DNA from 2 places in the Synechococcus sp. CS-205 genome. Region 2 is predicted to be linked to the other one. Evidence: riboswitches for the same ligand, from Rfam matches in the RefSeq annotation. Region 2 holds a riboswitch; the other holds the start of a gene.

Region 1 (9,821 bases), on a different contig from region 2:
CCAGATGCTGGCGATGCGCTACGGCTGCATCCCGATCGTGCGCAAGGTGGGCGGCCTGGTCGACACCGTCCAGCCCCACGTGCCCGCCACCCACAGCGGCACCGGCTTCTGCTTCGATCGTTATGAGCCGGTCGACTTCTACACCGCGATTGTGCGCTCCTGGGAGGCCTACCGCCACAGCCAAAGCTGGAGGGAGCTGCAGTTGCGCGCCATGGCCGTCGACCACAGCTGGACCCGCTCGGCGCTCGACTACGACGCCATGTACCGCGATGTGCGTGGGGTCAAGCAGCCCACCCCATCCGCCGGCGACGTGGAGCAGTTCTCCCTCGGCCAGGAGGCCGATCCCAGCCTCAGCCCGGGGGGTGCCCCAGCCAAGACAGCTGAACCTGCAGCCAAGCCCTCCAGGCCGGAAGGCGGTGGCCCGCGCAACCCCCTCTCCGCCCTGCTGCGCCGCGGCCAGAGCTGAGCATGGAGCGCTCCGGCTCCGAGCTGCCGGTCGTCTACGAAAATCCCTGGCGGGCCCTGGGGAGGGACCTGCGCGCCGTGGCCGCCAGCTGCCTGCTGGCCCTCAGGCGGCTGTGGCGCCGCCAGTGGGAGGGGGATCTGCCGGTGCCTCCGTTCTGGCCCCGGCGCCAGGCCACGCTGTTCTGGCCGGCCCTGCTGCTGGCTCTGCTCCTGCTGACGCTGGGGGGCGGGGTTGCCGTGCAACTGCTGCGTTCGCCCAGCGCTGAGACCCCGGCAGAAACGCCGGCCGAGGCCCCCATTGAATCGCTGCCGATCGCACCCAGTTCCGCATTCCGGGCTGAAGGAACTGCGGCAGGGGTGGAAGCCACGGAGCCATCCCTGGAATCTCCTGCTGTGGCAGAGCCAGAGCTGCGCGAGGCGGAGCCGCCCGAACCGGTCGCACCCAGTCCCGGCCTTGAAGCGATCGCGCTGCCCCCGGGCTTCAGCGACGACTCAGGGCTGGTGATGGCGGCACCGGAGAGCGGCATCGCCGCGCTGCTGGAGCTGCGGATCTCGCAGGCCTTCAAGGCCCTGGCGGAGCCCGAGCGGCAACGGCTGGCGCAGCAGTGGTGGCACCAGGCCCTTGGCCTCGGCTACGAGCGGCTGCGGCTGATCGACGGCGGCGGCGCGGAACTGGGCCGGAATGCGGTCGTGGGCGGCGGCATGATTCTGCTCGATTGATCCGATGCGAGCGGAACCGATGCGGCTGGAGAACCTGGTGGAGCTCTGGGGAGCGCCGATCGAAGCGGCTCCCGCCGATCCGGACGCCAGCTTCAGCGGGGTCTGCACCGACAGCCGCGAACTGAAACCTGGCTGCCTGTTCGTGCCACTGGTGGGGGAGCGCTTTGATGGCCACCGCTTCCTGGCAGCGGCCCTGGAGCAGGGGGCGCTGGCCGCCCTGGCCCAGCGTGACCGCCTCAGCACCGAGCAGGCCGAAGCCCTGGTGCGCTCCAGCGGCGGCCGGATCTGGCTGGTGGACGACACCCAGGAGGCCTACCAGCAGCTGGGGCGCCTCTGGCGCCGCCAGGGCATCGCCCCGGTGATCGCCGTGACCGGCTCTGCCGGCAAGACCACCACCCGCGAGCTGATCCGCACCGTGCTGTCCCCACTCGGTCCGGTGCTGGCCAGCGTGGGCAACGAGAACAACGACATCGGCGTGCCCCTCACCCTGCTCAAGGCCGGCGGGGATCACCGGGCCGTGGTGGTGGAAATGGGGATGCGCGGTCTGGGGGAGATCGAGCGGCTCAGCCGCTGCGCCGAGCCCGACATCACCGTGATCACCAACATCGGCACCGCCCACATCGGCCGGCTGGGCAGCCGCGAGGCGATCGCCACCGCGAAGTGCGAGATCGTAGCGGCCCTGCGTCCCGATGGACTGGTGGTGATCCCGGCCGGTGACCCCCTGCTCGAGGCCAGCCTCGCCGCCGTCTGGAGCGGGCGGGTGATCCGCGTCGCCCTCCACGACGACCCCCCGGGTCCTCAGCCAGCCCAGCTGCTGGGCCGCCTCCAGGCCAGCGCCGACGGCGACCGCTTGATCTGGGGGCAGGCGGAGCCGGGGGGCACGCAGTACAGCACCGAATTGCCGCTGCCGGGCCGCCACAACGCCCGCAACCTGCTGCTGGCCCTGGCCGTGGCCAGCGAACTGGGGGTGGATCCTCTGCAGCTGCGCCACCTGGAGGTGGCCCTGCCGGGCGGACGCAGCCGGCGGATCCGGCTGAGGGGGATCGAGGTGCTGGATGAGACCTACAACGCTTCCCCCGAAGCGATGCTGGCGGCCCTGGATCTGCTCTCGGCCCAGGCGGGCCGTCGCTTCGCGGCCCTGGGCACCATGCTCGAGCTCGGGGAACAGAGCTCCGAGCTGCACCGCCGGGTGGGGGAGCGGGCCAGAGCCCTCGGGCTCGATGGCCTGGTGATCGTGGCGGGGGGCCCTGAAGGGGAAGCCCTGCTGGCGGGGGCCGCCGGCCTGGGACGTCTGCAACGACTCGACTCCCCGGAGGAAGCCGCCCAGGCGCTGCTGGGCTGGCTGGAGCCAGGTGATCACCTGCTGCTGAAGGCCAGCCGGGGGGTGGCCCTCGAGCGCCTGCTGCCGCTGCTGGAGCAGGGGCTCAGCCCCGCGGCGGGCTCCAGTCGGCCTTGATCAGCTGACGGGCGCGAGCCAGGGCGAGGGCGCCGGCCGGCACGTCACGGGTGAGGGTGGAGCCCGCCCCCACGGTCACGCCCTCACCCAGCACGATCGGTGCCACCAGCACCGAGTTAGCGCCGGTCTTGCTGCCGGCGCCGATCACGGTGCGGTGCTTGCGCACGCCGTCGTAGTTGGCGGTGATCGTGCCCGCCCCCACATTCACCTCGGCCCCCAGATCGGCGTCGCCCAGATAGCTGAGGTGGTTGGCCTTGCAGCCGGCGGCGAGATGACTGTTCTTGACCTCCACGAAATTGCCGATGCGGCAGCCGCTCTCCAGGCGGGCGCCCGCCCTGAGCTGGGCAAAAGGACCCACCACACAACCATCGGCCACGCTCACCCCGCGCAGCACGGAATAGAGCACCTGCACCCCATCGCCGAGCTGGCTGTCCTCGATCAGGCAACCGGGGCCGATGCGGCAACCGCTGCCGATGCTGGTGCTGCCCCGGAAATGGCACTGGGGCTCCACCAGCACGTCCCGACCGAAGCGGGTGTCATCGCTGAGGGTGCAGCTGGCGGGATCCACGAAGCTCACCCCCTCGGCCATCCAGTGGCGCCTGAGCCTCTCCTGCAGGGCTGCCTCGCACTGGGCCAGCTGCAGGCGGTCGTTGATGCCTGCGATCTCGGCGGGGTCCTCCACCTCCAGATGCACGGCGGGGCTGAGCATCGCCACCGTGTCGGTGAGGTAGAGCTCCCCCTGGTCGTTGTCGGTGCTCAGCTTCGGCAGCACCGCCGCCAGGGCGCGCCAGTTGAAGCAATAGATGCCGGCATTGGTGAGGTCATTGCGGCGCTGCTCCTCGCTGCAGTCGCGGTGCTCCACGATCGCCTCCACCTGACCCTGGCCATCGGTGAACACGCGCCCGTAGCCACTGGGATCAGCCAGGCGAGCCGTGAGCAGGGTCACCGCGGCCCCTGAGGCCCGGTGCCGCTCGAGCAGCGACTCCAGGGTGGCGGGCCTCAGCAGGGGCACATCGCCGTTGAGCACCAGCAGCTCCCCCTCGAACTCAGCCAGAGGAGCCAGCAGTTGCTGCACGGCATGGCCGGTGCCGTTCTGGGGCTGCTGCAGCGCGAACTCCAGGCCCTCCAGGCCGGCCAGGGCGGAGCGCACCCGCTCGGCCTGGTGACCCACGATCAACACCTGCCGCTGGGGATCGAGGTGGCGGCAGCTGGCCAGCACCCGCTCCACCAGGGTGGAGCCCGCCAGGGCCTGGAGCACCTTGGGGAGATCGCTCTTCATCCGGGTGCCCTTTCCGGCGGCCAGCACGGCAACGGCGAGCATCGGCGGATCAAGGCGGCTGGGCACGGAATCTACCGGTCTCCTCCCTGCAGCCCCCAGCGCCGCCGCCAGGCACTGGCCGGTTCGGCGTCACTCAGGGCCTGGGCCCGCTGACGGCTGGCCAGAATCGTCGCCCCATCGGCCTGTCCTTCCGGGTCGCGGTAGGGCTCGCCGGCCCTGCTGGCCAGATGCTCCAGCTCCATCGCCGAGAGGGGCCGCCACCAGCGCGAGGTGGCTTCCAGAGCCTGAGACGCCACGGTCCCCTGGCTCCAGGCCTGGCCTGCAGCGGCGCCCACGGATCCCAGCGCCGCCACCTGCAGGCCCGCCGCCGCCAGGCTGCGGCGGGGTGCGGCGGCCGAGCAGTAGGTGAGCAGACGCCCCCGTGGGGCCAGCAACGCGGCCAGCGCTGCCAGGAACTCCTGGCTCCAGAGCTGGGGGCAATGGCGCGGCGAGAAGGCATCCAGCATCACCAGATCGCAGCGACCAGCTGAGCACTCCAGCACCGCTTCGATCGCTTGGCGGGCATCACCCCAGTGCAGCTGCCCCTGGCCGTGGGAGCTCCGCCAGCAGCTGGTGTCCCGCAGCTGCCGGAGCAGATCAAGCCCCAGCTGGGCCTGCCACTGGGCACAAAAGCTCGGCTCCGCCAGAGCCAGGGCCAGAGGGGCCGGATCGATCTCTAGCCCGAACCAGCGTAGGCGCAGGCCGCGGGGGGCTGCCGCTTCGAGCAGGGCGGCGCTGTTGGTGCCCAGTCCCACGCAGACATCCACCACCCAGAGCTCCTCACCGGCACAGAAGCGCTCCAGCTGGGCGGGCCTGACAAAGGTGCGCTGCGCCTCGAGCAGGGCGCCGCTGCGGCAGTGAAACCCCTCCCCGTACTCGACGCTGTACAGACTGAAACTGCCGTCGCCGCTGAAGCGGGGGCTCAGATGGGCCGTTCCCTGACTGCCGAAGGTCACCCCGCCTGGCCTCAGGCCTCCGCCTGCAGGCGCGCCAGATCGTCCCAGAAGCCTGGGTACGAGACCGCCGCCGCCTCACTGCGATGCAACCGGGTGGTCCCACCCGCCACCTGGGCGGCCACCCCCAGGCTCATCGCCACCCGGTGATCGGTTTCACTGTCGACCTCGGCGCCGCGGAGCGGGCGCCCCCCCTCGATCACCAGGCCGTCGGCGGTTTCCTGCAGGCAGGCCCCCATGGCCCCCAGCTGGCGGCTCATCACCGCCAGGCGATCGGTTTCCTTCACCCGCAGTTCCTCGGCATCACGGATGCGGCTCACCCCTTCGGCGCAGCAGGCGGCCACCGCCAGAATCGGAATCTCATCCACCAGGCGGGGAATCAGATCCCCGGAAATCTCGAACGCCTGCAGCGGGCCATGGCTGACCCGAACATCCCCCACCGGCTCACCGGCCACGTCGCGGGGGTTGAGCACCTCCAGACGCGCCTCCATCTGCTCGAGAACCTCGAGGATGCCGGTGCGGGTGGGGTTGAGGCCCACATTCTCCACGGTGATCTCGGCTCCCGGGGTGATGGCGGCGGCCACCAGCCAGAAGGCAGCCGAACTGATGTCGCCGGGCACCACCACCGGCAGACCATGGAGCGAGGCCCCGGGATGGAGCCGGATCAGGCGTCCCATCTCACCGTCCACCTCCAGCTCGGCACCGAAGGCTCTGAGCATGCGCTCGCTGTGGTCACGCGAGCGGGCCGGCTCGATCACGGTGGTGGAGCCGCTGGCCGTGAGGGCCGCCAGCAGCAGGGCCGATTTGACCTGGGCCGAGGCCACGGGAGTGCCGATCACCGCGCCGTGGAGCTGGGTGCCTTCGATCGCCAGAGGGGCCAGGTTGGCACCCGCCCGCCCACGGATCAGGGCGCCCATGGCGGCCAGGGGCTGCCCCACCCGGGCCATCGGCCGCCGGCGCAGGGAGGCGTCGCCATTGAGCACGAAGTGACGTCCGCTGCGCCCGGCCAGCAGCCCCAGCATCAGGCGCATGGTGGTGCCGGAATTGCCGCAGTCGAGCACGTCCTCGGGCTCCCTGAGGCCATCGAGCCCGACCCCCTGGACCAGCACCGGTTCACCCGCTTCGATCGGACTGATCGTGACCCCCATGGCCCGCAGGCAGGCGGCGGTGCTGAGGGGGTCCTCGGCGGGCAGCAGGCCCTCGATGCGGGTCTCGCCTTCGGCGATGGCGCCGAACAGCAGGGCCCGGTGGGAAATCGACTTGTCGCCTGGCACCCGCACCGTGCCGCGCAGGCTGCCGCCAGGGCCTGCTCCGGCGTTGGAGCCCAGGGTCAGGGGGCTGCCGGATGCAGGAGCGACGGCCATGCGAAGGGGGTGGTGAGGAGGGTCAATCGGGGGAGCCTAGGGCTGAGCTTCCGCTGGAAACACGGGCGACTGGGACCCATAGAGCCGATCACCGGCATCCCCCAGACCGGGAACGATGCGGAAGGCCTCATCCAGCTCGGGATCCACGCAGGCGGTGTATACGGTGAGATCCGGAAACCGCTTGCCGAGGGTCCCCAAGCCTGAACTGGCCGCCAGGGCCGTGATCACCCTCAGCCGCTGACCGCTCACCCCCCTGGCCTGCAGACGCTCGAGCACCTGGATCAGGCTGCCGGCGGTGGCCAGCATCGGATCGAAGACCATCACCCCCACCCGCTCGCCGATCCGCTGGGGCAGGGCGTCGAGGTAGCAGTCGGCCTCACCCGTGCGTTCATCCCGCACCAGACCGACATGGGCCACCCGGGCGGAGGGGAGCACCGCCTGCCCCCCCTGCCACAAGCCAAGTCCAGCGCGCAGCACAGGCACCGCCAGCACCGGCACGGACGGATCCACCACCATCCCCTCCGTGAGGGCGAGCGGGGTCTGGACCGCCACCGGTCGCTGGGGCAACCAGTCGCGCACCGCTTCGTAGGTGAGCCAGCGTCCCAGCTCGGCCATGGCGGTGGCGAACAGCGGGGAGGGAGTCTCCTGATCCCGCAGCAGTGTGAGCCAGTGGGCGATCAGGGGATGGGGTGGAACGACCACCCGCAACGACATGCTCATGTGCCATAGCTTGGGGCGTCACGCTACGTGCGACGTGCCGCTTGCCCCTCGGGTTTCCGGGCCCCACCCTTCAGGCTTCCGGCCCGCGCCTGGGCGCTGGCTGGCGCTGCTGGCGGGCCTGATCGTGCTGGTGGGCGGCGCCCTGTTCACCGGGGTGGAGAGCGCCCGGGCGATCACGGCTCCGGAGCTGAGGGGCCAGCGTGCCCTCCAGGACCTTCAGCCCGACATGCGGGGCCGTGATCTGCACCAGCAGGAGTTCCTCAAGGCCTCGATGGGCGGTTACGACCTCAGTGGCAGTGACCTGCGCGGGGCCGTGTTCAATTCGAGCGACCTCACCAACACCAACCTCCGTGAGGCCAACCTCGAAGACGCCGTGGCCTTCGCCACCCGCTTCGATGGAGCCGATCTGAGCGGAGCGGTGCTGCGCAACGCCATGCTCATGCAGAGCCGCTTCACCGGCGCCTCGATCGAGGGGGCCGACTTCAGCGATGCGGTGCTGGATCTCTCTCAACTCAAGGCCCTCTGCTCCCGCGCCGACGGCATCAACCCCAGCACAGGGGTCTCCACCGTGGAAAGCCTGGGGTGCCGGTAACATTCGAGTCCGGTTCCGGTGGAGAACAGCCACCGGGGGCAAGGGGGAAAGTCCGGTGCAACTCCGGCACTGTCCCGCAGCTGTGAAGCCCGTGCTCCGGTCAACCGCCGCCGCACGCGCCAGTCAGAACACCCGCCGGTTCTCCCTCTCGTGCCGGCGCGGACCGGAACTCCAGACCATGACCTCCCTTTCTCGGGACCCGGCTCCGCTGCGGCAGCCAGCCCGTCCTTCTCAGCAAGCTCCTCGGCGGCAACAACGGGTCCAGCGTGAGTGTCCTGCTGGCCCCCGTCCCCTGCACCTGATCGCCCTGGTGGGACTGGTGCCGCTGGTGCTGATGGCGGCGCCGGCCTCTGCCCACCACCTGATGGACACGGTCGGGCTGCAGGAAGGAGCCCTGGCTGGGTTCCTCAGCGGTCTGGGGCATCCCCTGCTCGGCCCAGACCACCTGCTCTTCCTGCTGAGCCTCGGCCTGGTCGGACTGCAGCAACCGCTGCGCTGGGTGATCGCCCTGCTGGCGATCGGCCTGGGCTCCACCGCCCTGGGCCTGATCCTGCCGGTGTTACCCGGCAGCGAGCTGCTGGTGGCCCTCTCGCTGGTGGCCACAGGCCTGGTGGTGCTGGGCCGCTGGCCCCGCTGGATCCTGCTGCCCGCCATCGCGCTGCACGGCAGCGTGCTCAGCCAGCCGGTGCTCGCATGGTCGATCGGGACCCAGAGTCTGTATCTTCTCGGCCTGCTGATCAGCCAGGGTGCCCTGTTGATCATCGCCGTCACCGTGGTGCGCTCCTGGGCCCAGAGCCTTCAGACCGCCAACCTGCGTCTGGTGGCGGGCTTGCTGATCGGAATCGGCGCCACGTTCGCCTGGACCCAGCTGGTGCCCTGACCATGACCGTTTCCCCCGCAGCCCCCCTGGCATCAGTTGCCAGCAGGCGGCTGCCGGTCACCGTGGTGACCGGATTTCTCGGTGCCGGCAAGACCACCCTCCTGCGCCAGCTGCTGCTCAACAGCGGCCAGCGTCTGGCGGTGCTGGTCAATGAATTCGGCGAGGTGGGCATCGATGGAGCCCTGCTTCGCAGCTGCGGCTTCTGCCCTGAGGAGGAGCTGGAGGGGCGGCTGGTGGAACTGGCCAATGGCTGCCTCTGCTGCACCGTCCAGGATGAGTTCCTGCCCACCATGCAGATCCTGCTGGAGAAGGCGGATCGCCTCGACGGCATCGTGGTGGAAACCAGTGGTCTGGCCCTGCCCGAACCTCTGGTGCAGGCCTTTCAGTGGCCCGAGATCCGCACCCGCACGCGCGTCAATGGCGTGGTGGCGGTGGTGGATGGCGAAGCTCTGGCCCAGGGCAGCGTGGTGGGGGACCCCGCGGCCCTGGAGCGGCAGCGGGCAGCTGACCCCAGCCTCGATCACCTCACTGACCTCGAAGACCTCTTCCGGGATCAGCTGGAGGCGGCCGATCTGGTGCTGATGAGCCGGGCCGATCGGCTGGATGCCTCCCAGCGCGAGGCCGTGCAGCGGCAGCTGGGGCCACTCTGCCGCCCTGGAGTCGCCGTGCTGCCGATGGCACGCGGGGACGTGCCCGCCGATCTGATGCTCGGCCTTGATCGGATTGAGCAGGCAGCCGGGCAGCACCGGGCTCCGGGAGATCACCCGCAGGACCACAACCACAGCGACGAGCCCCAAGTCCACGACCACGTCCACGACCACAGCCATGTGCCGATGCAGTCACTGGCGCTGCAGCTGCCAGGGGATTTCGATCGGGGAGCCCTGGAGCGTCTGCTGATCGAGCAGATCGTGAAGCAGGGGATTCTGCGCCTGAAGGGCTGGTTGCAGCAGAGCGGCAAGCCCAGACCCCTGCAGATCCAGGCGGTGGGTCCTCGGCTCGAATGCTGGTACGACCGCCAGCCCGTCGCCCCTGCTGCCGACGCAGGTCGTCCTGGTCTGGAGCTGGTGGCGCTGGGCCTGCGGCTGGATCGCAACGAGCTGGAGGAGGCCCTGGCCGGGGCTGCCTGCAGCGCCGGCGGCTGAAGGCACCGCCAGCGCTCAGTCCAGCGGGAAGGAGCCCTTGGCACAGAGCCCATCCCAGCAGAGGGCATGGTCCTCCTGCCAGTTGCCGCTCACGCGCTGCCAGGGACCGCTGGAACGGCGCATCTCCACGCTGCCCCGCCCGTTATGACGGAAGAGCACCCGCAGGCCCTCCATGTCGATCCACCAGCGCTCTCCCACCGATTCCACCGTC
Region 2 (9,821 bases):
TGGCCCCCGAGCTGGCTGAGGCTGTTGCGGCCCTGGAGGTGGCCCGCATCAACCTGCCGATCGCCCTGCTGATCTGGGGAATGATCTATCCGATGATGCTGGCGGTCGACTTCGGGGCCATCAGCGGCCTGCGGCGCCAACCCAGGGGTCTGCTGATCACCGTGGTGGTGAACTGGCTGATCAAGCCGCTCACCATGACCGCCATCGCCTGGCTGTTCATCCGCGGCCTGTTCAGCGCCTGGATCCCCGCGGCGATCGGTGATCAATACATCGCCGGCATGATTCTGCTGGGGGTGGCTCCCTGCACGGCCATGGTGTTTGTGTGGAGTCGGCTGAGTGCTGGTGATCCCAATTACACCTTGGCGCAGGTGGCGATCAACGACCTGATCATGGTGTTCGCCTTTGCGCCGATCGCAGCCCTGCTGCTGGGTGTGAGCAACGTTTTGGTCCCCTGGGACACCTTGCTCACGGCCGTGGGTCTGTTTGTGGTGGTGCCCCTGACAGCCGGTTGGCTGACGAGGCGGCTGCTGCGCTCACCGGGTCGACTCAAACGCCTGGAGCAACGGCTCAAGCCGCTGGCAATCGTGAGCCTGATCGCCACGGTGCTGATGCTGTTCATGGTGCAGGCCAGGGCGATCCTGGCCGAACCGCTGGCGATCGTCCTGATTGCGATTCCGCTGATCCTGCAGACCTACCTGATTTTCTGGATCACGGCTCTGTGGATGCGCTTCTGGCGCCAACCCCATGCCATCGCTGCTCCCGGGGCCATGATCGGGGCGTCCAATTTCTTTGAGCTGGCTGTGGCAGTGGCGATCAGCCTGTTCGGTCTCAACTCCGGCGCTGCCCTGGCCACCGTGGTGGGTGTTCTGGTGGAGGTGCCGGTGATGCTTTCCCTGGTGGCGATCGCCAACCGCAACCGGCTGCTGTTTCCCCGCTCCTGATCCATCGGCCCCTCCGACGATCGGACTCCTGCGATCAACCGTTTCAGCCAGCAAGTCCCCGATCCTCGCTGAACCAACAAATCCCGTCCATTGGTTCATGACCCGGTCAAGCCCCCCCGCTTTCTTGCTCCCGGACCCGGCCAACCGCGCCCTCGACAACGCCGGGGCCCGTCAGTTGCTCAAAGCCCTCGGGGATCCCCTGCGCCTGCAGGTGATCGAGGCCCTCGCCGGCGGCGAGCGCTGCGTCTGCGATCTGGTCACGGATCTGGGCCTGGCCCAGTCGAAGCTCTCCTTTCATCTCAAGGTGCTCAAGCAGGCTGGGCTGCTCGCCGATCGGCAGGAGGGGCGCTGGATCTACTACAGCCTGCGCCCCGAAGCCCTCGGCGCCCTGCAGGCCTGGCTCGCCGATCTGAGCGCCCATTGCGGCACTCCCGCCAGTCGCTGCGCCTGAAGCGGTTCAGACCCCCTTGGGCAGCACCAGCTCGATCACCGCTCCGCCATCGGGATGGTTGCGGGCCTGCACCCGGCCCCCATGGGTGAGGGCGATCTGCTGCACGATCGCCAGGCCCAGGCCACTGCCGGCCTGCTGGCTGCGCACCCGGGATGGATCGCCCCGGTAGAAACGCTCGAACAGGTGAACCAGGTCGTCCTGGCTGAGTCCAGGGCCGTGGTCTCGCACCTCCAGCTCCCACCAGAGGCCGCTGCTGGCCACGTCCAGCTCCACCACACCCCCATCGGGGCTGTAGCGCAGGGCATTCTCGAACAGGTTGAGCAGGGCGCGATGCAGCCGCGAGGCATCGGCCCAGAGCAGGCAGGCCTGGCGCTGGCGGGCCACCAGCCTCACACCGCGGCTCTCGGCGAGGGGCCTGAGGCTGCTCCAGGCCTCCTCCGCCATCTCCCAGAGATCAAGCACCTCGTAGCGCCGCTCATCGAGGGGGAGGCTGTTCTCCAGGCTGGAGAGTTCCAGCAGATCCCCCACCAGCTCCTGCAGCCGTTTCAGTTCCCGTTGCAGGCGCTCCACCAGCACGCCACCACTGCCGCTGGGCCCGGTGCCCACCTCCGCCGCCAGCCGCTCCCCCACCAGCAACAGGGCGGTGAGGGGAGTCTTCAGCTCATGGGCCACATCACTCACCCAGCGACTCTGCTGATCGAGCTGGGATTCCAGCGAGCGCCTGCTGTTGATCCAGAGCGCCACCCAGCCCTCTCCCCCCGCCAGCAGCACCCCTTCGAGCGGCTCGTTGCCTTGCCACCACTCCAGACGCTGGGGCCGCCCGCGGCGGCCCACACTCAGGATCGCCTCCTCCAGCTCCGCCTGCTGGATCACGGCACGCAGGGGCTGGCCCCGCACCAACCGATCGGCAGGAAGTTGAAGCAGCCGCTCCGCCCGGGGATTGATCGCCTGGATTCTCTGGTCCCCGTCGAGCACCAGCCATCCCTGGGGCGCCCCCTCCAGCCAGGCCAGCAGTTGCAGCCGCCCAAGCCCGGGGAGAACGGGCCGGGCGCTGGCCTCCGCAGCCGCGGGGGCTGAGGGCTTGCGCGGCCCGCGGGAGAGGACCCAGCCGATCAGCACGCCCAGGCCAAGGGCCAGTAGCAGCGTCATGGCCTGGAACTCAACCGAAGCGGTAGCCGAAGCCCCTCACCGTAAGGATGTGCTCAGGAGCGGAGGGGTTGGCCTCAAGCTTCTCGCGCAGCCAGCGGATGTGCACGTCCACGGTCTTGGTGTCGACCACGTAGTCGGTGCCCCAGACCTCATCGATCAACTGGTTGCGGCTCCAGACGCGGCCGGGATTCTGCATGAAGAACTCCACCAGCCGGTATTCCTTGGGCGAGAGATTCACCGTCTCGCCGTCACGGGTGACGCGGAACTCGTCGGGATAAAGCGTCAGGCTCCGATGGTGAACGATCTGCCCGACAGGAAAGCGCTCCACCGTCTGCTGGCTGCGACGCAGCAGGGCACGGCAACGGGCCACCAGTTCCCGCAGCCCGAACGGCTTGACCAGGTAGTCGTCGGCACCGAGCTCGAGACCAAGCACCCGGTCCGTTTCCGTGTCGCGGGCGCTCACCATCAGGATCGGGGTGTGGGCGTCCGCGCGGCGCAGGTGGCGGCACACATCCAGGCCGCCCACCCCGGGCAGCATCAGATCCAGCAGCACCAGGTCGAAGGCCTGGGCACCCTGGCGCTGGGACGCTTCGATCTGCAGGATGGCCTGGCGGCCATCGGAGGCGCAGGCCACATCAAACCCTTCCTGGCCCAGCGCCTCCTCCAGGGTGGTGCGGATGCCGTCGTCGTCATCAACGATGAGCAGACGGGGCATGGGGTTGTCCGGGCCCGGGGACTCGACGCCCAAAACTAGGCCATCACGATGGCGGAAACCTGAAGAGCCCTCATCGGCGCTTGGGCAGGTGGCTGATCACCAGATGCCGCTGGGCATCGATCTGCAGCCAACCCTCATCGCGCAGCAGGCCGATCACCCGTGTGACCGTGACCCGGGTGGTGGAGAGCGCGCTGGCCAGCTCCTGGTGGGTGAGGCGCAGGTTGAGGCGCAACCCCTTCTCGCAGGCCTGGCCGTAGTCCTGGGCGAGCAGTTCCAGCAGACCACGCACCCGGTCTTCCACCCGCCGCAGCCCGAGCAGGGAGAGAAGGGTTTCCGCCTGCCGGTGGCGGCTGATCACGGCCTGCATCACCGCCATGGCCAGATGGGGCGACTGCTCGATCTCGGCACAGGAGAGGCAGAGCAGATCGGAATCGGTGAGGGTGAAGGCCTCATAGGCCTGCACGTTGGTGAGCGGCTCACCGAAGGGCTCATTCGGGCCGGCCAGACCCAGCAACAACGGATCGCCGTGGATCGTGACGGCTTCGAGTTTCACCATGCCGCGCACCACCAGCCAGATGGTGTTCTTGAGCAGGGGAACGGCGCTGCCCGCGCCGATGTGCAGAAGCTGGCGCTGCCGGTAATTCGTCTCCAGCACCTCGCGGATCGCATCGCTGCGGCCGGCATCGCGAAAAGGCGTTGAAACCATGGCCGAACTCCCCAGACACCTCGGACTGTATGGACGATGACCGACAAGCCAGCAAAGAATGGATAAGGGGGCGGTTAACTTCTGGCTAAGACCCTTCTCGCAGCGACGATCACATTCATGGCCCGCTCGTGCTGAAGTGAGGGCCTGAATTCCCGCGGAAAGGAAACTTGCCCACCAGGGGTGGAGAGTGGGGAGGCCGAAGCCTGCCCAGCCCATGAGCCAGGACACTGACGATGTCTTTGCCTTCCTTGCCCTGATCGAGGCAGACAGAGAGCTGCGCGAAGCCCTCAATCATGTGGAAACAGCCGAGGAGGTGGCCCAGCTGGCCCAGCAACGGGGGCACGGGTTCCCGGCCGCTGCCCTGCTGGACTTGCTCAACCGCTGCAATGAAGCCCCCAAGGCCCGGCTGGGGCTGATGGATGAAAAGCTGATCCGGGTCCACCTGAAGCGCGATCAGCTGCGCTGAGCCGCCTCCGCCATGGCGCTGCATCTGCCCCCCTACCAACCGCTGCCAGCGCCCCCGGACGACCCGGACAGCCTTCTGGAGGTGACCGTGGCGGAGCTCAGACCCACCCAGCTCTGCATCGGCCTGGCGGAGATCCGTCATCGCCAGGCCGACTTCGCCGGCGAATCCCGCAAGGAGCGTCGGCGCTACCTGCGGCGCAAGCCAGTCCCCCTGGTGCGGGCCCGCTCCGGCGCCCTTTGGATGGTCGACCGTCACCACCGACTGCGCGGACTGCTGGAGATCGATCCCGATGCCGAAGCCTTCGGCTACGTGGTGCTCCAGCTGACCAGTGATCACCCCCGGGTGGTGCTGGAGGCCCTGGCCCAGCGCGGCTGGCTCTACCTGCATGACGGCCGCGGCCAGGGGCCCTGGCCGCCGGAGCGGTTGCCCCGGACCCTGCTGGGACTCGAGGACGACCCCTACCGCAGCCTGGTCTGGAAGCTCAAGCAGGAGAAGGTGATCGAAGCGGCGCCACTGATCCCGTTCCACGAATTCCGCTGGGGAGCGTGGCTGCGCAGCCGCTGCCTGCCGCCCTTCAGCTCCCTGTGCCTGGAGCCGGCCCTGCCCGCGGCCCGGGCCCTGGCCCGCTCAACTGCCGCCAGGCGGCTGGCCGGCTGGAAGGGCTGAGCGGGCTCCAGCGGAAATCGGCCTAGGTTGATGAAGCTTGTCCCCCTTAGCGGAGACCTCTGGTATCCCCGCTTCGATTCGGTCCGAGCGGACCATTCGGTCGCCTCCCCTGAGCTCGATCCCAGGAGTGCCATCGAATGTCCATGCCTCGACGAGGGCTTGCGCTGCCAGCGAATCCCACGGCCATCATTTATTGCGAAGGCAACTTCGGCCGGATTGACGGCAAGACCGCCAACGGTCTGGTGCGCCACTCGGAGCGCTACAGGATCCTGGCGGTGATTGACAGTCAGCTGGCCGGCGCCGATGCCGGCATGGTGCTGGATGGCGTGGCCAGGGGCATCCCCATCTGCACCGATCTGAGATCGGCCCTGGCCCAGTCAGGGGGCAGGGCCGATCTGCTGATCGTCGGCATGGCCCCGGCCAGCGGCAGGCTCACACCGGAGCAGAAAGGTGTGTTGCTCGAAGCGATCCGCTCCGGGCTGCACCTGATCAATGGACTGCATGAATTCCTCAACGACGACGCCGAATTCGCTGCGGCGGCCGAGGCTCACTCCGTGACGATCAGCGATGTGCGGCGGCCGCCGAACCTCAGCGAGCTGCGCATGTTCAGCGGCCGTATCTCCTCCCTGCCCTGCCGCCGCATCGCCGTGCTCGGCACCGATGGGGCGGTCGGCAAACGCACCACCGCCGTGATCCTCACCCGGGCCCTGAACGACGCCGGCATCAAGGCGGTGATGGTGGGCACCGGACAGACCGGTCTGATGCAGGGGGCCCGCTTCGGCCTCGCCCTGGATGCGATTCCCTGCCAGTACGCCTCCGGTGAAGTGGAGGCAGCGGTGGTGGAGGCCTGGGAAGCGGAGCATCCCGATGTGATCGTGATTGAAGGCCAGGGGGCCCTCAGTCATCCCGCCTATCTGAGCTCCACCTACATCCTGCGGGGGTCGCAGCCCCAGGCAGTGATCCTGCAGCACGCGCCGATGCGCCAGTGGCTGAGCGATTTCCCAGAGATTTCGATGCCGTCACCCGCCAGCGAGATCACCCTGATCGAAACCTTCGCCTCCACGCGGGTGATCGGCCTGTGCCTCAATCACGAAGGAATGTGTGAGGCTGAAATCACGGCGGCGATCGCTCTCTATGGGATCGAACTGGGGCTGCCCGCCACCGATGCGCTCATGCGCTCCCCGCAACGCCTGGTGGAGATGGTGGTCCGTGCCTTCCCCGAGCTCCAACCCACTCCCGCCCCTCTCACCTCTTGACGGCCCCGAGGCTGGAGATCCGCCTCGACAGGATTGCCCACAACGCCCGCAGCCTGGTGGATCGACTCGGCGCCAGGGGGCTGTCGCTCACGGCCGTGACCAAAGCGACCCTGGGGCTGCCTCAGGTGGCGGCGGTGCTGGCCGCAGCAGGGGTCAGTGGGATCGGCGAACCTCGCATCGAAACGCTCAGGGCGCTGCGACGCAGCGGGGTGACCCTGCCGCTGACCCTGATCCGCTCCCCCATGCCGAGCCAGGTGGCCGAGGTGGTGGCCCAGGCCGACATCAGCCTGAACACGGAGCCTGCGGTGATGGCCCTGCTCTCAGCCGAGGCGATCGCCCAGGACCATCGCCACGGCGTGGTGCTGATGGTGGAGCTGGGTGATCTGCGCGAGGGGATCATGCCGGAACACCTGGAGGGGATCGCGGGCGGCCTGCTGAGGCTGCCCGGACTGGACCTGATCGGCATCGGGGCCAACATGGCCTGCCAGAACGGCGTGGTTCCCTCGACGGCATCGATGGCCGAGCTCTCCTTGCTGGCCACGGGGCTTGAGGCGGCCTTCGGCATCGTGCTGCCGCTGGTGTCGGGTGGCAACTCCGCCAATCTGACCTGGCTGTTCGCCGGGGGAGCGGTGGGCAGGATCAACAACCTCCGGCTGGGGGAAGCGATCCTGCTGGGCCGTGAACCGCTCCAGCGTCAGCCGATCCCTGGTCTGCGCACCGATGCCTTCCGGCTGGTGGCCGAGGTGATCGAATCCAACCGAAAACCCACCCTGCCCTGGGGTCGCTCCCGGCAGGGAGCCTTCGGACCCCCGCCAGCACGGGTGGATCGGGGCGAGCGGTGGCGAGTGCTGCTGGCCCTCGGCCTACAGGATGTGGATGCCGCCGGGCTGACCCTTCCCCCTGGCATGACCCTGCTGGGCGCCAGCAGTGACCATCTGGTGCTCGACACCGGCTCCATGGCCGTGGCCGTGGGGACGGAACTCGGGTTCGAGCTCAACTACAGCGCTCTGCTGCGGGCGATGACCTCACCGTTCGTGGCCCGCAGCCTGATCGAGCCGATGGCCGGAGCCCGTCAGAACTCGTGCTCCAACCCCCGGGGAATCCTGGCCTGAGCGGCGCCTGCCGAGCGGTGCTGCGACGTGGCGGGCTGTTGCGGTGATGGGCTGCCATGCCGGCCAGGAAGGTCCAGAATGCTGAGGACGGTTCCAGTGGTTCATACCCTGGAGGCAAGGAGGAAAGATCGGTGTGGTGGGGCCCTGCAGGTCCCGTCGAATCCGGCACTGTCCCGCAGCTGTGATGGGGCCCCCTTCGGAGACGCCCCTCAGTCAGAACGCTCGCCGTCTCAGTTCCCCAATCCACCGGCGCGGACCGTCCCCCTCGATGAGCAGATTCCCCAGCAGCAGCACCCTGGCCCTCTACGCCGGCCTGGCCGCTGTGGCCTTCAGTCTGGCCGGCCAGCCGGCCCAGGCCCATGGCATCGCCCATGGGGGCATCAGTTCCGGCTTTCTTCACCCCCTCACCGGCATCGATCACCTGCTGCTGCTGATCGGTGTCGGTGCCGCCGCCTCCATCTCCTCAGCCCTGCTGGGCTGGGCGCTGGCGGGTGCCATCGCCGGTGGTGTCTTCGGGGCGATGGGAGGCAGCCTGCCCTTCGGGGAACTGCTTGCAGCCCTGGCCATCACGGCCGTGGCCGGCCTGATCCTGCGCGCTCAGGGCAGCAGCTCCCGGCTCGGCCTCTGGGGCGGCGTGATCGCCGCTGCCGTGGCGCTCCACGCCATGCTGCATGGAATGGAGGCCCCCAGTGATCACACCTCCCTCTCCTGGTGGCTGGGGGCCCTGGTCGGCTCGCTCCTGGTGAGTGGCTCCACCTTGCTGGTTCTGCGCCGCCTGCCAGGCACGGTCACCACACGGCTTGCCGTGGCACTGGCCCTCTGCGGCGGACTGGTGGCCCTCGGGCCGCTGGCCCTGCTGGCGCGCTGATCGGCCAGGGCTTTCCGGTATGGCCACATTCAGGCCGGCTCTGCACCGGCCTGAATGTGGCCCGTCGAGGTGATGCCCACCGGGGGACTTGAACCCCCACGACCGAAGCCACTGGTACCTAAAACCAGCGCGTCTACCAATTCCGCCAGGTGGGCGTGAGCTGACTGTATCGAGCGGCTCAGAATGGCCGAACCGCCGCCAAAGCCCCATGCTCGCCACCCTCGGTGGATCCCTGGCACTCCTGGCCGGACTGCTGGTGCTGCTGCTGCCCCTGCTGGTGCCCGAGCTCAGCCGCCCCCGCGACTCCGTCTGGGGTGCCCTGGTGCTGGTGCTGGGTCTGGTGCTGGTCACCAGCGCCGAGCGCCTGAGCGGGGCTCCGATGCTGGCGGTGCTCTGCGCCGGTCTGCTGATCGGTCGGCTGGGCACGGAGGTGGGCCTGGGCCGCTGGCGCCAGCTCAGCTCGGACGAACAGACGCGCCTCACCGGCCTGGAGCGCTGGCGCACCAGCCTGCAGCAACTGGCTGCCGCCCTGATCAGGCTGATCAGCCTGGCGGGAGCCAGCCTGGGGGGCCTGCTCTCCTGGCTGAAGGAGCGGCGCGAAGCCAGTGCCCGGGCCCGCGAGAGCACCAAGCGCTGGGTACGCCCCGAGCCGGAAGGAGAAACCAGCGACGCCGCCGACGTCACCACAGTCGAATCGTTTGAGGAGATTGATCAACTGATTGAGCAGGCCAGCGCTGAGCCCAATCCGCAAGACGACGGGGCGAGCGATGGCGGTGAGCCAGCCGATGATGGTGAGCAGGATCAGGAAGCAGAGGAGCCTCCGGAGGAGAACCCCTGAGGGCTGGGGTCGATAATTCGCCCTTGCTGCCCCCCCAGGCGCTGTGACCGCCAGCCCGGCTTCCTACAAAGACACGCTCAACCTGCTGCAGACCCCGTTCTCGATGCGGGCGAACGCGAAAACCCGTGAACCGGAGCTGCAGGCGTTCTGGGCGGAGCTGGACCTCTACAACCGGCTCAGCCGCGAGAATCCCGGTGAGGTGTTCACCCTTCATGACGGCCCCCCCTATGCCAACGGGGCCCTGCATGTGGGCCACGCCCTGAACAAGATCCTCAAAGACATCCTCAACAAATACGCTCTGCTGCGCGGCCGCCGGGCGCGCTTCGTGCCCGGCTGGGATTGCCATGGGCTGCCGATCGAGCTCAAGGTGCTGCAGAGCCTCTCCGGTGCCGAACGGGCCGGGCTGACCCCGATCGACCTGCGGCGCCGGGCCCACGCCTATGCCCTCGAGCAGGTGGAGGGCCAGAAGGCAGGCTTCAGGCGCTGGGGCATCTGGGCCGACTGGGAGCAGCCCTACCTGACGCTGAACAAGGCCTACGAGGCGGCCCAGATCGGCGTGTTCGGCCGGATGGTGCTCGCTGGCCACATCTACCGGGGCCTCAAGCCGGTGCACTGGAGCCCCAGCTCCCGCACCGCCCTGGCCGAGGCGGAAC

The links. A riboswitch is a leader RNA that binds a small molecule or an ion and turns the genes downstream of it on or off. The one in region 2 is predicted to bind cobalamin.
Region 1: another riboswitch for cobalamin. It lies ahead of KQ297_RS06280 (HupE/UreJ family protein); the one in region 2 lies ahead of KQ297_RS09735 (HupE/UreJ family protein).

The regions. Positions count from the first base shown of each region.
Region 1 is NZ_JAHLZB010000024.1:203,516-213,336, reverse strand. It holds gene glgA (glycogen synthase GlgA) at 1-466, shown strand, start outside; gene KQ297_RS06315 (hypothetical protein) at 469-1,185, shown strand; gene murF (UDP-N-acetylmuramoyl-tripeptide--D-alanyl-D-alanine ligase) at 1,190-2,641, shown strand; gene glmU (bifunctional UDP-N-acetylglucosamine diphosphorylase/glucosamine-1-phosphate N-acetyltransferase GlmU) at 2,610-3,962, opposite strand; gene KQ297_RS06300 (MnmC family methyltransferase) at 3,992-4,915, opposite strand; gene aroA (3-phosphoshikimate 1-carboxyvinyltransferase) at 4,927-6,276, opposite strand; gene upp (uracil phosphoribosyltransferase) at 6,313-6,996, opposite strand; gene KQ297_RS06285 (pentapeptide repeat-containing protein) at 7,103-7,588, shown strand; cobalamin riboswitch at 7,582-7,743, shown strand; gene KQ297_RS06280 (HupE/UreJ family protein) at 7,767-8,468, shown strand; gene cobW (cobalamin biosynthesis protein CobW) at 8,471-9,610, shown strand; gene KQ297_RS06270 (hypothetical protein) at 9,626-9,821, opposite strand, start outside.
Region 2 is NZ_JAHLZB010000038.1:62,087-71,907, reverse strand. It holds gene arsB (ACR3 family arsenite efflux transporter) at 1-941, shown strand, start outside; gene KQ297_RS09775 (ArsR/SmtB family transcription factor) at 1,039-1,392, shown strand; gene KQ297_RS09770 (cell wall metabolism sensor histidine kinase WalK) at 1,399-2,541, opposite strand; gene KQ297_RS09765 (response regulator transcription factor) at 2,552-3,256, opposite strand; gene KQ297_RS09760 (Crp/Fnr family transcriptional regulator) at 3,327-3,962, opposite strand; gene KQ297_RS09755 (Nif11-like leader peptide family natural product precursor) at 4,177-4,428, shown strand; gene KQ297_RS09750 (ParB-like protein) at 4,441-5,094, shown strand; gene KQ297_RS09745 (DUF1611 domain-containing protein) at 5,232-6,350, shown strand; gene KQ297_RS09740 (alanine/ornithine racemase family PLP-dependent enzyme) at 6,347-7,462, shown strand; cobalamin riboswitch at 7,534-7,707, shown strand; gene KQ297_RS09735 (HupE/UreJ family protein) at 7,731-8,330, shown strand; tRNA gene KQ297_RS09730 (tRNA-Leu) at 8,404-8,485, opposite strand; gene KQ297_RS09725 (Ycf66 family protein) at 8,539-9,168, shown strand; gene ileS (isoleucine--tRNA ligase) at 9,272-9,821, shown strand, end outside.